Regions from separate parts of the Pantanalinema rosaneae CENA516 genome, predicted to be linked through region 1. Evidence: riboswitches for the same ligand, from Rfam matches in the RefSeq annotation. Region 1 holds a riboswitch; the other holds the start of a gene.

Region 1 (7,563 bases):
GGCTAGTTTGCGAATTTCAGCTGCCACGATCGCAAAACCCTTACCATGTTCTCCGGCTCGGACTGCTTCTACGGCAGCATTCAATGCCAGCATATTGGTTTGATTGGCTAAATCACTGACTAACGCTGTAATCGTGCCAATTTGATTCGTCTGTGCCTGTAATTGCTGCACCTGTTCAGCGATCGCCATGACAGTTTGTTGTAAGGTACTCATCCCGGCTAAGGTTTGCTCAACGGCCTTCATGCCGGATTCGGATTGAGCCAGGGCTTGTTGGGCGCGGGTATTAGAGGCTTCAGCCTGGGTGGCAGATTGGCGGGAAGAGGCACTCAACTCATCCATCGTGGTGGTGGTTTGATTCACGGAAGTGGCTTGTTGAGCGGCGACCCGTTCCTGTTGGCTAGTTGCAGCGGCAATCTCGGTGGCGGTTTGACTGAGGGCGGCGATCGTTTGGCGTAGGGTGGCAATGATTGAGCGACTGAGGAAGAAGCCGATCAGGGATGCCAGGATTAATGCGACGACTAACAGGACAATAAATACTCCAACCGTATGGCGATAAACGACATCGGCGGTTTGCCGTTCCTGGTGTGCTACGTGTGATTGTAAATCAGTCAGTTGATGCAATTGTCGGGTCAGCGGATCAATGACCTGATAAAGGCGAGTATCTAATTCCGCAATGCGGGACGTATTCCGTTCCTCTAACGCTTGTTTCAACCTCAGGATTTCTGGATTGACTTGGGTCAGTAAGGTTTTAGTTTGATTCACTAATTGTTGTTCTTCAAGGGTTAATTCTGTGTTGAGATAAGCCTGCCAATTTTGTTGAATTGTGGTTTCGGCTGTTTGAATTAGTGCGATCGCCTCAGAGGGTGTTAATAGTTTGCGGTTGGTTTTATGCACCGTATCAATGATAGTAATGGCGTATTGATCGGAGATAGTCTTAAGTTGTTGAAGTGGCACTACCCGATCGTCATAAATCGTACCCACCTGACGATTAATTTGGCTAAATGAATACAGTGAATAGGCACCAACCCCAGCCAAAATTAAGGCAGGGATGGCAAATCCCAGGTACATTTTGGTGCTCAGTTTCATAAGGTTGACTGTTTGTAGGGATCAATATCGGGTCTATTAGTTAGTGCGCCCGGAGGCAGTCACCCGATCGACAGGTTCAGACAATTCTTAAACAATCTCAGAGATTCCTGACATTACAACCAGGCTCGATTTAGCGATCGCTCGACATCCTGCCTAAGGTAGGTTGCACAATTCCCGATCGCAGTGTTAAATTCCTATCTATTAACTTGAGTCAGTCAGCTTAATCTGGGTCGCCTGTAAGCGTGTGAGGTACAGTGCTACCCCGGAACGGAGGAACCAATCTTTGGGGCGAACCGGTTGCTTGGCTAAATCAGGCAGAATCCCAGACCTATTTTTAGTGATGTCTGGCTTCTGACCGATTTACTCAGTACCGGAGGGCATCTCTCAGCCCTAGCCCGTCAGCTAACTCCGTCAGCATTGAGGGAGGACTGGAGAGTCAGCATTTTTCCATGCTCTGACTCCTCAGTGTCTCTTGCCAGTACGGCTCAGTTTGTGTACCTGCTCGTGAGACTGAGGTGCTATATATGCCGATGATGAATCTGGCAGCAGTGTTTGCTGCGATCGCTCAGGCAAGTTGGCATCGAACCAAACTATTTATGGTTCGAGATACAGTGCTGCTGCCTGCTTTGGGTTTCCTGGGAATTCTCCTGCTCTGGTGGGGCGTGGCGCTGTTCCGTCGGGATTTGATGCCAACTCCCTGGGAAGCGTTAGTTAGTAATTTAGACTTTATCCTGAATCCCTTTTACCAGCGGGGCCCGGGGGATTTGGGCGTTGGTTGGTTACTGCTAGCCAGCCTACGCCGGGTTTTAATTGGGTTTGGTTTGGGCGCGATCGTCGCCATTCCGATTGGCTTTCTAGTCGGCATGTCTCGCCCGATCATGCTGGCGTTAAATCCGGTGATTCAAATCTTCAAACCGGTGTCTCCGTTAGCATGGCTGCCGATCGCTCTAGCCATCTTCAACCTGGCCGATCCCTCAGCCATCTTTGTAATCTTCGTAACTTCACTGTGGCCGACGATCATCAACACGGCGTTGGGGGTTTCCAGCGTGTCGCAGGATTTTATCGATGTGGCGAGAGTGCTGGAAATGCCCAAATGGCGGCAGGTAACGAAGATTATTCTGCCCGCCAGCCTGCCCTATATCTTCACCGGATTACGGATCAGTTTAGGCATTGCCTGGTTAGTGATTGTGGCGGTCGAGATGCTGACGGGTGGGATTGGCATTGGTTTCTTTGTCTGGGATGAATGGAGTCGCTTGAACTTAAGTTCTGTGTTTCTAGCGGTCTTCATCATTGGCATCACGGGCTTGCTGCTGGATTTTGCCATGGGGCAATTGCAAGCCTGGGTGACTCACCGCCGTCCCGTCAGTAGTTAAATTTTTCACCACGTACTATGAACACTAATCGTTGGACACGACGAGAGTTTGTGCTGGGCATGGGCGCGACGATCGCGGGGCTAGGAGTATCCTCCTGTACTATCAGTGGCGATCGCTCCGCTAAAGGGCTAACGGATGAAGCGTTGGCGATCAAGCCTGTCGTTAGACGGGAAGACCTGGAAAAACCAGATATTACCGTGGGCTATGTGCCGGTGAATGATTGTGCGCCGTTTGCGATCGCCTGGAAAAAAGGCTTCTTCCGTAAATATGGTTTAAATGTTCAACTGAATCGGGAGGCCAGTTGGGCAACCTCACGGGATGGCGTGATTTTTGGGCGCTTAGATGCGGCTCCCGTGGTTTCCGGGGCGGTCACGAATGCTCGGATTGGGGCGGAAGGGGCACGTCATGCGCCGTTATGTGCCGGGATGACGATTCATCGACATGGCAACGCAATGACCATGAATAAAGCCATGTGGGAGTTTGGTCTGCGACCCTGGTACGAATACAACGGGGACTTAGAAGCGTTCGGGCGGCAGTTCCGTAACTTCTTTGAGAGTCAACCGCCAGAAAATCGCGTTTGGGCGGTGGTTCTGAGTTCATCAATTTACGAATATTTTATTCGTTACCTGGCAGCAGCAGCAGGAGTTGAACCGGATAAGGAATTCCGGATCATCATCGTGCCCCCGCCCCAAATGGTGACCAATGTGCGGATCGGAGCCATGCAGGGCTACATGGTGGCAGAACCCTGGAATACTCGCGCGATTCAAGGCAATGCTGGCGTTGGGTTTACCTTTGCTCAAGGCAAGGAAATTTGGTTAGGGCATCCCGATCGCTTGCTGGGTGTGATGGAGGACTTCATCGAACAAAATCCCAAAACTTACCGCTCCTTACTCAAAGCCATGATTGAAGCTTGCCAGTATTGCAGCCAACCGGAAAACCGGGCGGAAGTTGCCGAACTGATTACCGATCGCTCGTTTACCGGAGCCAAACCTAAAACGGGGGCTGTGGATAAATTCACGCGGCCTGCCATTGTCGGGGATTACAACTACGGTGGGTTTGATGGTAAAGACCGGACTGTGTCCTCGCCGGATACAACGCTGTTCTTTGACCTGCCACCGAATATTCCCCAAGCACCGGGAGAAAACTCGACCTTTATGTGGCGCTCTAAGAGTCTGTGGCTGATGACTCAAGCGGCTCGCTGGGGACAAATTAAAGTATTTCCCAAAGATGCCGATGCTCTAGCGACAAAAGCTTGGAGAACCGATATCTACCGGGAAGTGGCGGCTGAAATGGGGATTCCTTGTCCCCAGGAGGATTACAAAGTCGAACCGCCAGAGGCGTTTATCGACAAGAAAGGGTTTGATCCGAGTGACCCTATGGGTTATTTGAATAGCTTCGAGATCCGCGCCGATCGCCCGACCCGGATTTATCTCAGTTAATCCATAGATTCATTGTTCACTACTGACTCAACCAGGAGGCATGATGGTTAAATCTACCCTACAAACGAACGGCATCCACGGCGATCGCTCAACTCCAACCGAATTTTTAGTGATTGAAAACCTGACCAAGGCCTATCGCAATCCGGATGGGAGTGAGTTCGTGGTATTGGATAATATCAGTCTCACCGTCCAGGAAAATGAGTTTGTCTCCTTAATTGGTCACTCGGGCTGTGGCAAATCGACCTTGCTGAAAATGGTCGCCGGGTTAGAACGTCCGACCTCAGGGTTACTGACTCTAGAAGGAAAGGCAATTCGCAAACCGGGTGCTGAACGGATGATGGTGTTCCAGCATTACTCTTTACTACCCTGGCTGACGGTGCGGGAGAACATTCGTTTAGCTGTGGATGAAGTCTTGGATCGAGCTTCCCATGCCGAAAAATCCCAAATTGTCAATGAACACCTGGCAATGGTGAATTTGACCGCCGCCGCCAATAAATACCCGGATGAAATCTCGGGTGGGATGAAGCAACGGGTGGGGATTGCCCGAGCCTTGGCGATTCGTCCCAAAATGTTGCTGATGGATGAACCATTTGGGGCGTTGGATGCTCTGACACGCGGTAAGTTACAGCGAGAAGTGTTGAATATTTGGGAGAACAATCGGCAGGCGGTGATGATGGTGACGCATGATGTGGATGAGGCATTATATATGTCCGATCGCATCGTCATGTTGACGAATGGGCCCCATGCCCAGATTGGCGAAATTCTGGAAGTGCCGTTTCCCCATCCCCGCGATCGGGCAGCACTACGAGAAGATCCCCTGTACTACGAACTGCGGAACCATGTTTTAAACTTCCTGGATCAGCATTTTGGCGACTGATCTTCCTATCTTGCGGGGACTGACGATCGGGAATCTTTTCCCTTACAGTTGGATCTATCAAGGTTCAACTGTTCCGTTGGTTATGCACCTGAGATTCTCGCAAGACCTGGCAGCATTGCTGAAGCGTCTGGCAGAACATCCTTTAACCCTGCATGATATTTTGACCGAAACCTCCGAACGCGGATTCAGTCTGGTGATTGGGTTATTGGTGTTGCCGTTTCTGTTACCGATGCCGCCCGGATTAGCCGGCCCTCTGGGATTCGCTTGCCTGATTTTGGCATTGCAAATGGCAGTGGGGCGGCGATCGCCCTGGTTGCCTCGGACGATCGCTCAGTTGCGGTTCCCCACCTGGTTAGTGCACAGCCTGCTGAAGCAATTACAAACCCTGTCCAAATTGTTAGAAAAAATTACCCGTCCCCGGATGCGGCGGCTTGCTACCAGCCCCCATGCCTGGAAACTCAATGGTCTTTGTATTGCCTGGTTAGCCTTTCTGTTGATGTTGCCGATTCCTTTCACCAACCCCATTCCCACCGCAGGCATCCTGTTAATTGCGATCGCCACTCTGGAAGCGGATGGTCTATTAATGTGTATCGGCTATGGCTTTACGATCGCCGTTACCCTCGCCATCTGTGGCATTACCTATGCTCTCTGGCTCTCGCCCACGATGTTACAGCAAATCTTCAGCTAAAAACTTACTTTTCCCTATCCCCTCATCTTCCCCAACTGACTACTCACGGCAGTACCACTACTTCCCCCTCCCGCTCCTGCCAGCTATGTTGAAACCATTCCGCGATATAAGGACGCACGATAAATTTAGGTGGATTGCCCGATCGCACATCAATTCTGAGAAATGAGTAGGGGCGACGTTTGCGGGAACCCTGCCCACTTCGACCCAGGAATAAACGCGATTCTGCCACCACACGATCGCCATCCGGGAACGGCTCAGTTAATTGCGGACCCTCCTGACGCTGTCGCCGCAGACTATAGCCACTGCCCCCACAGACAATCCAGTTGGTGTGGGAGTCGGCATGACCGGTATCGAAGGTTCGCAAATACTCTAAACAATGGGCATGTCCGGCTAAGACGAGATCTACGATCGGGCGACCCTGGGTGAGTTCTCCGACCTCTTGGGCAACGGCATTCAAGACCTGTCGCAGCCGATCGCGAATGATCAGGGTTTGGGCTTGGTGCCACTTGGTGGCTTCAGTGACATAGGGAGGATGGTGGAAAAATAGCACACGTCCCCGAACCGCTTCAGATTGCCAGGACTCAATTAAGCGTTGCTGTAACCAGTCCAGTTGTGCCTCATCTGTCACCGTATTTTCGTTTGCCTGCAACTGCTGATCAATATCCCGAATGATTTCTGCCAGTTGTTCCACCTTAGCTTGTAAGTCGTCTAAGTGTTCTGCATCTTCGGGATGCTCAGGGTGCAGCCGAGCGGCTTGATCTAAAATATGGCGCTGGTCTTGTTCTAACTCCATGCGCTTCTGCCGCAGTTGTTCGCGCGATCGTTCCCCTTCCGGCGTACTAGGTAAGGGATTTGGAGCATTAAAGGTATTGGAATCCAGAGCAAAAAAATCAATGCCACTGTATCGAAAGCTGTAATAGCGATTTGGCAATCGGGTAAATTGTCCAGGCTGATACCGCAGGCAGCGGCGATCGCCCAGCGTGGCGGTGTAATGCTGATCTAAATGTCGTTCTAGCTCAACGTTGTTACCAAAGTGCTTTAAGTAGTCCAAAAAGGCATTGGCATAGGCATCCCCCTGATAGGAACCATGCCAACCGACATCAAAATCCAGCCGCGATCGCAACAGATACCGCAGGGGTAGGGCAGCCTGGGCTAACCAGCCATACAGTCGGGGTAGATCGTAATAGTCATGGTTGCCTGGTACCAGGAAGAAGGGGAAGTTAAACACCATCTGGTCATAGGCAATCTGGTTTGGTCGATCGCCGTTGACCAGAAATTCCCGATAGGGCTGAATGAAGTTTTTCGGGTAATACTCACTGGAACCCACCAGATAAATGACATCGCCGGTATGCAGCACAAAGCGACATTGATCCCGATGGGTCAGCATTTGTTCAGCGATGCGCCGTTGGGGATTGTAACGGCGATGGGATCCGGCACCACTATCTCCAATCACCAGAAACGAAAATTCGGACGGTTCATCCTGTTGATCATCAAGATATAGGCGGGTTTGATCGATATTCCGTTTAAGGATGAATGGATCACGCCAACGCACCCGTTGTGCCATCTTCTGAATCTTGGTGGCGATCGCAGGATCGGTGACAAATTGCATATCCCGTTATTCCTTCACAGTCCAGTGTCCGATTCGTAAGTAATCTGATTCGAGCTATAGGCGGGTGGCTCCACGTGAATCGTAACTCGGGTTGGGCTGTAGCGCTCCTCTAATTTGGCTTCTACCTCTTCGGTAATGCGGTGGGCAACTTCGACATCAGTGGCACTGACAATTAAATGCATTTCAATAAATGTTTGGCGACCAACGACCCCTCGGGAGGCAATGCTGTGACAGTTCAACACGCCCGGAACCTGCATGGCAATATCATGAACGGCTTCGGGCGCGATCGCCATTTCATCCACTAACCAGGGCAAATTCTCACGAATGACTGCCCAACCACTCCAAAATACTAATAATGCCACCGGAAAGGCTAACACAACATCTAACCATTGCCAGTTGAATGTCCAAATCCCGATCAGTCCAGCTAATACACTGATCGTCACCCAGATATCACTCATGGTATGGCGAGCATCGGCAACCAAAATTGGGCT
Region 2 (7,563 bases), on a different contig from region 1:
TGCACCGGCACAAATTGACCTTTCAGGCTGACCATACTGCCAGCTACCGCGAAGGACAGCGCGATCGCCAGATCGCTCACCCGCATATCATCCGCCTGGGACTGCAAGGTTTTCAATAGGCGGCGTTCTTCCTTCAAGCGCTCTTGCAGCTTTTCATACTGAGCCAACAGTTTCCAATCCACTGAATCTAACTGGGCTTCCAGTTGCGCCAGTTCCGCCCGTAAGGTATTGATCGCCTCCTGTTGGGGACGGAGATAATCCGTTGCCAGATATTGACCAAAACTGCGCTCTAGAAGATTTCTGGCTTCCTCTAGACTATGGGTTTGCAGCAGGTTCAAGACCATACCATAGCTGGGAGTAAATTGGCTGACTAAGGGATCAGCACCCACCGTAGTGAGATAAGAGGCTTCCCTGGCTCCCTCAAACGGAGTTTGCACCGTCACCACATGCCCCAAAACATCCATCCCCCGCCGTCCGGCTCGTCCTGCCATTTGCAAGAACTCGGAGGCGGTAAGTAAGCGATGTCCCAGATCGGTGCGCTTCGAGAGGCTGGAAATAATGGTGGTGCGGGCAGGCATATTAATCCCGGCGGCCAGGGTTTCCGTGGCAAACACGACTTTGATCAAGCCCATCTGGAACAGTTCTTCAATCAAGCCTTTCCAGGCGGGCAGAATCCCGGCATGGTGAGCAGCAATGCCTCGACACAAGGGTTCGACTTGACCAGCCCGTCCGGCATCCGGATTTGCCGCTAAAAATTCATCGACACGCTGTTTCAGTTGTGCTGCTTCCGCTTCAGTGACTAGAGACAACGGCAAATTACTCACCTCTGCCACGGCTTGATCACAGCCCCGCCGACTAAAGATGAAATAAATCGCCGGGAGCATATCCCGCTGCTGCAACTGAGTCAGGACATAGGCTAAGTTGGGGCTTTCCTGCCGGGGACTCCGTCCTTTACCACCCGGTTTTGCGCCTTTGCCACCTTTAGGTCGCAGTCGGGGATTCATCCGTTTGCCACTGTCATCAAGGAGCGGAAATAAGCCCTTGGGATTGCAGAAATGAAACCTGAGGGGAACGGGGCGGAAGTCTGAATAAATCCGATCGGTAGGTCCATGTACCTGGGCAATCCAATCCGTCAGTTGGTCGCTATTGGCAACCGTTGCCGACAGGGCAACCAGTTGGATCTCCGGTGGACAGTAGATAATCGATTCTTCCCAGACTGTGCCGCGTTGCCGATCGTTCATATAGTGGCATTCATCCAACACGACGGCTTGCACACCCACCAGCGATGTACCCACCTCTCCGATCGGGGTGCCGTACAGCATATTCCGGAAGATTTCGGTCGTCATCACCAGAATTGGAGCCTCTCGGTTGACGGAAATGTCACCCGTAAGTAGTCCCACATTGTCGCTACCAAATAATTCCCGAAAGTCCCGCAGCTTCTGGTTTGATAGGGCTTTCAGGGGTGTGGTGTAAAATACCCGCCGTCCCTGAGCCAGAGCACGATGAATGGCGTACTCACCCACCAGGGTTTTACCCGAGCCAGTAGGCGCACAGACGACTACGGATCGACCGGCTTCCAGCGCTGCGATCGCCTGAAGCTGAAATTCATCCAGTTGAAAAGGGAACAGTTGCTTTAGATCAAGCCCTGACGGTTTAAGGGAAGCACTCACGCGAACATTTAAAAGTAAAGAGCAAAGGAAGACGGAGTGATGAACGTTCACAGTGAAACATGCATCCTGCCTTACCTATATATTTATTCTGTGATCTTCCGCCGCGATTCACGCCCAATAATTAACTTTCTTCTTAATTTATATTGAACTATGTTAATTTTTTGACACTCAGGCTCAGATTAAATCCGGAAAGTTGTACCAATTCCCTAATTTTGTTGGTTTTGGACAATCTACTTCTATGAAAACTGTTATAAGTTTCATGAACAACTACTTTAAGGCAGATGCGGAACCCAAAATGAGTGGGTTATATTAACTAGAGGATAGATAAACACCCTGAAATCACCAGCTTTGCCTCTGTCTTAGAGGGCAATTTTTTTGAATTACTGGCTAACGATCACCTGTCTCGTAACTATATCTCATGATGTCTATTTAAGTGGGTAGCCTAATCTGAAACCAAGCCATGATGGAAGGATTCGATCATACGCTTGGTTAAGAGCGGAGGAACCAAATTCCTGGGGCTAATTTCAGCATACCTGAAAGAGACACCTTCCAGTCTTCGCCCGTCAGCTAACTCCGTCGGCAATGGGAGGAGTGCCTAAGACTAACGCTTTTATGCAGCGGTCTGGAGTCTCCTGACAGATTCAGTCGAATACCTTGACAGCATCCGATGTCATTGCTGCTCTGTCGCCTGACCCACCTCTCGTCCGTGTTCTACTTTTTTTAGAGAGGTCAACCGTGAACATTACATCAATGCTTGCGCGTCTTGAGGGAGCGCTAGGTTGTAGTGACCTGACTCGGCAAATGTTGTTAGTGCCCCCATCAGGTAGTTCAGCTAGCTCCAACACGACTCAAGCAGTGAACTTGATGGTCGCATACAATGGCTCACCTCGTAGCCAAATTGCCCTGGATTTAACCCTCTGGATTGCTCACCAAACCCGGTTAGCCACATCCAAAGCCGTTACGGTACAAGTCATTTACGTCATGGACTTACAGAGTTCATGCAGCCCTACCTTATCCGCTAAGCATCCAGTTTCCTCGAAAAGCAAACCCTTTTCCCGCAAGAAGCAGCGTAACGCCCCGCTAGTGGCGTGTGGGCAAGCGGCGGTGCAGTCGCGATCGAACAGCATTGCGCCAGAGTTGTCAGAATCTTGCCAACCGTCGGTATCCGATGTCTCCTCTTGCTGGGCAGATTCCTTTGAACAAGCCGATCGCATTTTATGGCGGGCACGGTATCTGGCGGATGAATGGCGGGGTTCTCTAAAGACCCATCTCCGGTTTGGTAGCTTGATTCCCGAACTGAAAAGTGTCGTCCAGGCTGAATCTGCCACGATGCTCATTGTCGGTTGCGAATCTGCGGAACATCCCTTAGTGCAGCAATTGGGGCGATCGTTTCCTTGTCCTGTTGTCGGGATTCCGCCAGCGTTGTGTGATGGCTAGGAATATAGGCTGAGATCGGCATGATCGTTGATCGAGGCTACAATCAGCTAATCAGGTTTCCTAGGGCAGTCCGTAATGTCTGCCCTTTGTGTTATTTGAGGTATTGGCTGAAATCCAAGTATTGTAAAGTAGACATCAGCGTTTCTCTATCAAAAGTAGATGTACGATTACAAAATCAGAATAATTTTTTAGATAAAGCAACGCTATAGGTGACTGAGATTTAGGGCAGTATAACCTAGAGGCATTATTTGCTTGTCGGGGATACGCAATACCAGAAGGAGGATTCAGGAATGTCGCTGGAAAGTGCGAATCGATTTCTGGAGGCAGCCGCTTATGACGAGACGCTGCGAGATAAGTTTGAACATATTTCTAGTCCAGAAGAGTTTTTAAAGATTACTGAGCAACTTGGTTATAGCTTTACCACGGAAGAACTGATGACGATCGCCCGGGAACAAAGTCAGGGAGTAGTAGTCAGACGGCATACCGGAGTCTGGAAATGGCTACGGAGCATTAATTGGGTGTGATTCCTGCACACGGTGATTCGCTGTCCGGTTCCGGGTTGAATCCGCTCTGGTCGGACAGGAGACTGACTCCGATCGCTAAAGGTGCATTACCAGTGCTACCGTCTGACTAAGAATCAGCCGTGTTAGTGTTGATGCGGGATTCCCAAAAACCTTGACTGATTGCCCGACCCACGCATGAACTTACTTCAAACTACGGTAGCGATCGTTCTACCGGCTCTGCTGACCCTGACAACCATGCCCCCTATCCTGGCTGATACGGTTACTCCAAACGAGAATTTAGTGGTCGAGGGCATTCCACCGATCCCAACCTCCCTGGTGGATACGGTTCAGCGCTATACCGAGTTTCGATCGGCCGGCTTGTCCAGTTGGCATCCGACTCAACGAGAACTGTTAATCTCGACGCGGTTTGCCAATACGGCACAGGTGCATCAGGTGCGATCGCCGTTGGGGATGCGGCAGCAGTTAACCTTTTTTGCAGAAGCCCCCTCGGGAGCCACCTATCAACCCACCACCGGGGATTACTTTGTCTTCAGTCGCGATGTCGGTGGGAACGAATTTAACCAAAATTACCGCTACGATTTAGCCACTGGCGCAGTCACGTTGCTCACGGACGGTAAATCCAAGAATAGTCGTGGCATCTGGTCAACGGCGGGCGATCGCATGGCATACACCTCCACTCGCCGCAATGGACAGGACACCGATCTGTACGTGATTGATCCCACCAAGCCCCAGACCGATCGCTTATTAGCCACGGTGGAGGGGGGAGGGTGGTCGCCGCTCGATTGGGCACCGGACGATCGACAATTGTTGGTCATGCAGTTTGTGTCGGTTAACGAAAGTTACCTCTGGTTAGTCGATAGCCAGTCGGGTCAGAAGACGCTGCTGACTCCTAAGACGGGCACAGAATCTGTGTTTTATGGCGGGGCAGTGTTTAGCCGCGATGGGAAAGGCTTGTACCTGATCAGCGATCGGGGGTCAGAATTCCAACGACTGTCTTACTTTGATCTGGCAACCCAAACCTATACCGAGCTAAGCAGTCAAATTCCCTGGGATGTTGAGGATTTTGATTTATCGCACGATGGCAAACTGCTGGCTTTTGTCACCAATGAAGAAGGCAGTAGTGTCCTGCATCTGCTCGATACCACCACCCGTCAGGAAAGACCTGTACCCAAACTTCCCCCCGGTCTGATCTTCCGACTGAGTTGGCATCGCAATAATCGGGACTTGGGATTTACCCTGATCACCGCCCGCTTTCCGGCAGATGTCTATTCCCTGGATGTGACGACGAACCAGGTACAACGGTGGACCGAAAGTGAAACTGGGGGATTGAATACCACCACCTTTGCCGAAGCGGAATTAGTCCGGTGGCAAAGTTTCGACGATCGCACCATTTCTGGTTTCCTCTACCGCCCCCCCAGCCGGTTTACGGGCAAACGTCCGGTAATCATTGACATTCATGGGGGGCCGGAAAGCCAATCGCGACCCATTTTTCAGGGACGGGACAACTTCTTTTTAAATGAACTGGGAGTTGCCCTGCTGCTACCGAACGTGCGGGGTTCGACTGGCTATGGCAAAACCTTTCTGAAACTGGACAACGGCAAACTCCGGGAAGATTCGGTCAAAGACATCGGCGCTCTTTTGGATTGGATTGCCACCCAACCCGATCTGGATGCCGATCGCGTGTTGGTCATGGGTGGCAGCTATGGCGGCTATATGTCCCTGGCTGTCGCCACGCATTACAGCGATCGGATTCGTGCCGCGATCAATATTGTCGGCATTTCTAACTTCGTCACCTTTTTGGAGCGGACTGAGAGCTATCGGCGGGATCTGCGCCGGGTGGAGTACGGCGACGAACGGGATCCCCAGATGCGGGAATTTCTGCTGCAAATCTCTCCGCTCAACAATGCTGAGCAAATTCAAAAGCCGCTCTTTGTGATTCATGGCAAAAATGATCCACGGGTGCCCCTGGCTGAAGCCGAACAAATTGTTGCCACTGTCCGGAATAACCAGGTTCCCGTTTGGTATCTGATGGCAAAGGACGAAGGTCATGGATTTGCCAAAAAAGCCAATTTCGACTTTCAGTTTTATGCCACTGTCCTATTTGTGCAACAGTTTTTGTTAAAACAGGAGAATTAGGAGATTTCCAGAATAGAAATTACCGGATAATTGGCGATTTTGGGTAGGGGCGAACAGCCGTTTGCCCGTACAAAGGCAAAAGTTTCCTAGAAATCTCCTTAGGGCAGGGCAGCGCAGGGAGATGACAAGATGGGAGGATAGGATGCTGCCATCACTGTTCAACCCATACTTTTGATCACGATTGATTCATAACTGTTAACTAACTATGCGTAGCACCAAAGGGGAACGGACGATCGCCGGAGAAATCCGCAACCAATTTACGATTCTGTTAGGGTTAGTCGCCGTAGCCTGGACGTTAGAAATCATTGATCAATTTCTCCTGCGATCGGTTTCCCGCACGACCTTAGATGTTTATGGCATTGTGCCGCAGAGTTTAATTGGTCTGCGCGGCATTTTGTTCGCGCCCTTCCTGCATGGCAATTTTGCTCACCTGATTGGTAATACCATCCCATTTGTGGTGTTGGGCTGGTTGGTGATGCTGCGGGAAACCAGCGATTTCTTCATCGTGAGTATTATTGCTGGGTTATCGAGCGGTTTAGGTACCTGGCTAATTGGTAGACCCGGCACCATCCATATTGGTGCTAGTGGCGTGATTTTTGGTTATTTAGGCTATTTATTACTGCGAGGATTTTTTGAGCGGAGTGTGCTGGCGATCTCCCTAGCGATCGTCACCGCCGTACTATACGGTAGTTTGGTTTTTGGCGTTTTACCCTTCCAGTATGGCATTTCCTGGGAGGGGCATTTATTTGGCTTCATTGGGGGAATTGTTGCCGCCTGGATGCTTGCCAATGAACGAAAACGGGGAGGCTAAACCGCTTGGCAAATTTAGCAATTATTGGCTGTGGCTATGTGGGACGAGCAGTAGCTCAGGTTTGGCAACAACAGGGGCATACCGTCACCGTCACAACCACCACCGAAAGCCGCATTCCGGAACTAGAAACCATTGCCGATCGGGCGATCGTACTACATGGCGAGGATGAGGCAGGTTGGCGATCGCTGTTGCCCAACCAAACGGCAGTGTTGGTCTGTATGGGAGCGCGGAATGCTGATAGTTATGAATCAACGTATTTAGGGACAGCTACGACTCTGGCTAAAGTGCTGCCAGAGATGCCTACAGTCCAGCAGGTGATTTATACCGGCAGCTATGCCGTCTATGGCGATCACCAGGGAGCCTGGGTGGATGAAACAACTCCGGTTGCGCCTGTGACTCGCAATGGCGAAATTCTGGCAGCGACGGAACAGGTCTTACTGAGTGCCGCCCATTCCGCGCTCAACATCTGCATCTTTCGCTTAGGGGGCATTTATGGCGAGGGTCGGGAGTTAGCTAAGATTTACCACCGGGTCGCTGGCACTATCCGTCCAGGCACAGGGCAGGAAGCCGCCAATTGGGTACATTTAGACGATATTGTGGGCGCGATCGCCTTTGCCTATGAGCAGCACCTACAGGGCGTTTATAACCTGGTTTGTACAGTTCCCCTGACGGTCGGAGAGGTGATCGATCGGGTTTGTATGACTCACAATCTGCCGCCAGTCACCTGGGATGCCAGCCTCCCCAATCCGCGTTCCTATAACGCCAGAGTTTCTAATCACAAGCTCAGAAGCGCAGGGTATCAATTTCTTCATCCAGAAATTTTTGAGTTGGAGGCTTAGTAATCTACCGCGCTGCGGCTTTGGAACCCCTCCCACCGGATTTTGCTGGCGGCGGCAATGAGCTAAGATAACGAGGCACTTGCGGATGTTTTGCTGAATGCTGCTCTCAGACTCAACTCAATCAGTTTCTTCAACCTCTTCCAGTC

The links. Region 1 has a riboswitch for cyclic di-AMP ahead of ntrB (nitrate ABC transporter permease). Riboswitches for the same ligand answer to the same signal wherever they lie in the genome.
Region 2: it holds a riboswitch for cyclic di-AMP, as region 1 does, so the genes downstream of both, ACN4EK_RS06435 (universal stress protein) here and ntrB (nitrate ABC transporter permease) in region 1, are expected to answer to the same signal.

What each region holds. Positions count from the first base shown of each region.
Region 1 is NZ_JBLZFZ010000010.1:151,653-159,215, reverse strand. Features, by position in the region: gene ACN4EK_RS08320 (HAMP domain-containing methyl-accepting chemotaxis protein) at 1-1,086, opposite strand, end outside; cyclic di-AMP (ydaO/yuaA leader) riboswitch at 1,332-1,517, shown strand; gene ntrB (nitrate ABC transporter permease) at 1,611-2,459, shown strand; gene ACN4EK_RS08310 (ABC transporter substrate-binding protein) at 2,477-3,898, shown strand; gene ACN4EK_RS08305 (ABC transporter ATP-binding protein) at 3,942-4,775, shown strand; gene ACN4EK_RS08300 (exopolysaccharide biosynthesis protein) at 4,858-5,463, shown strand; gene ACN4EK_RS08295 (metallophosphoesterase family protein) at 5,507-7,072, opposite strand; gene cdf31 (CDF family zinc efflux transporter Cdf31) at 7,087-7,563, opposite strand, start outside.
Region 2 is NZ_JBLZFZ010000008.1:100,997-108,559, forward strand. Features, by position in the region: gene ACN4EK_RS06430 (DEAD/DEAH box helicase) at 1-1,670, opposite strand, end outside; cyclic di-AMP (ydaO/yuaA leader) riboswitch at 2,143-2,264, shown strand; gene ACN4EK_RS06435 (universal stress protein) at 2,421-3,107, shown strand; gene ACN4EK_RS06440 (Nif11-like leader peptide family natural product precursor) at 3,398-3,631, shown strand; gene ACN4EK_RS06445 (S9 family peptidase) at 3,806-5,767, shown strand; gene ACN4EK_RS06450 (rhomboid family intramembrane serine protease) at 5,973-6,578, shown strand; gene ACN4EK_RS06455 (SDR family oxidoreductase) at 6,584-7,417, shown strand; gene ACN4EK_RS06460 (sirohydrochlorin chelatase) at 7,515-7,563, shown strand, end outside.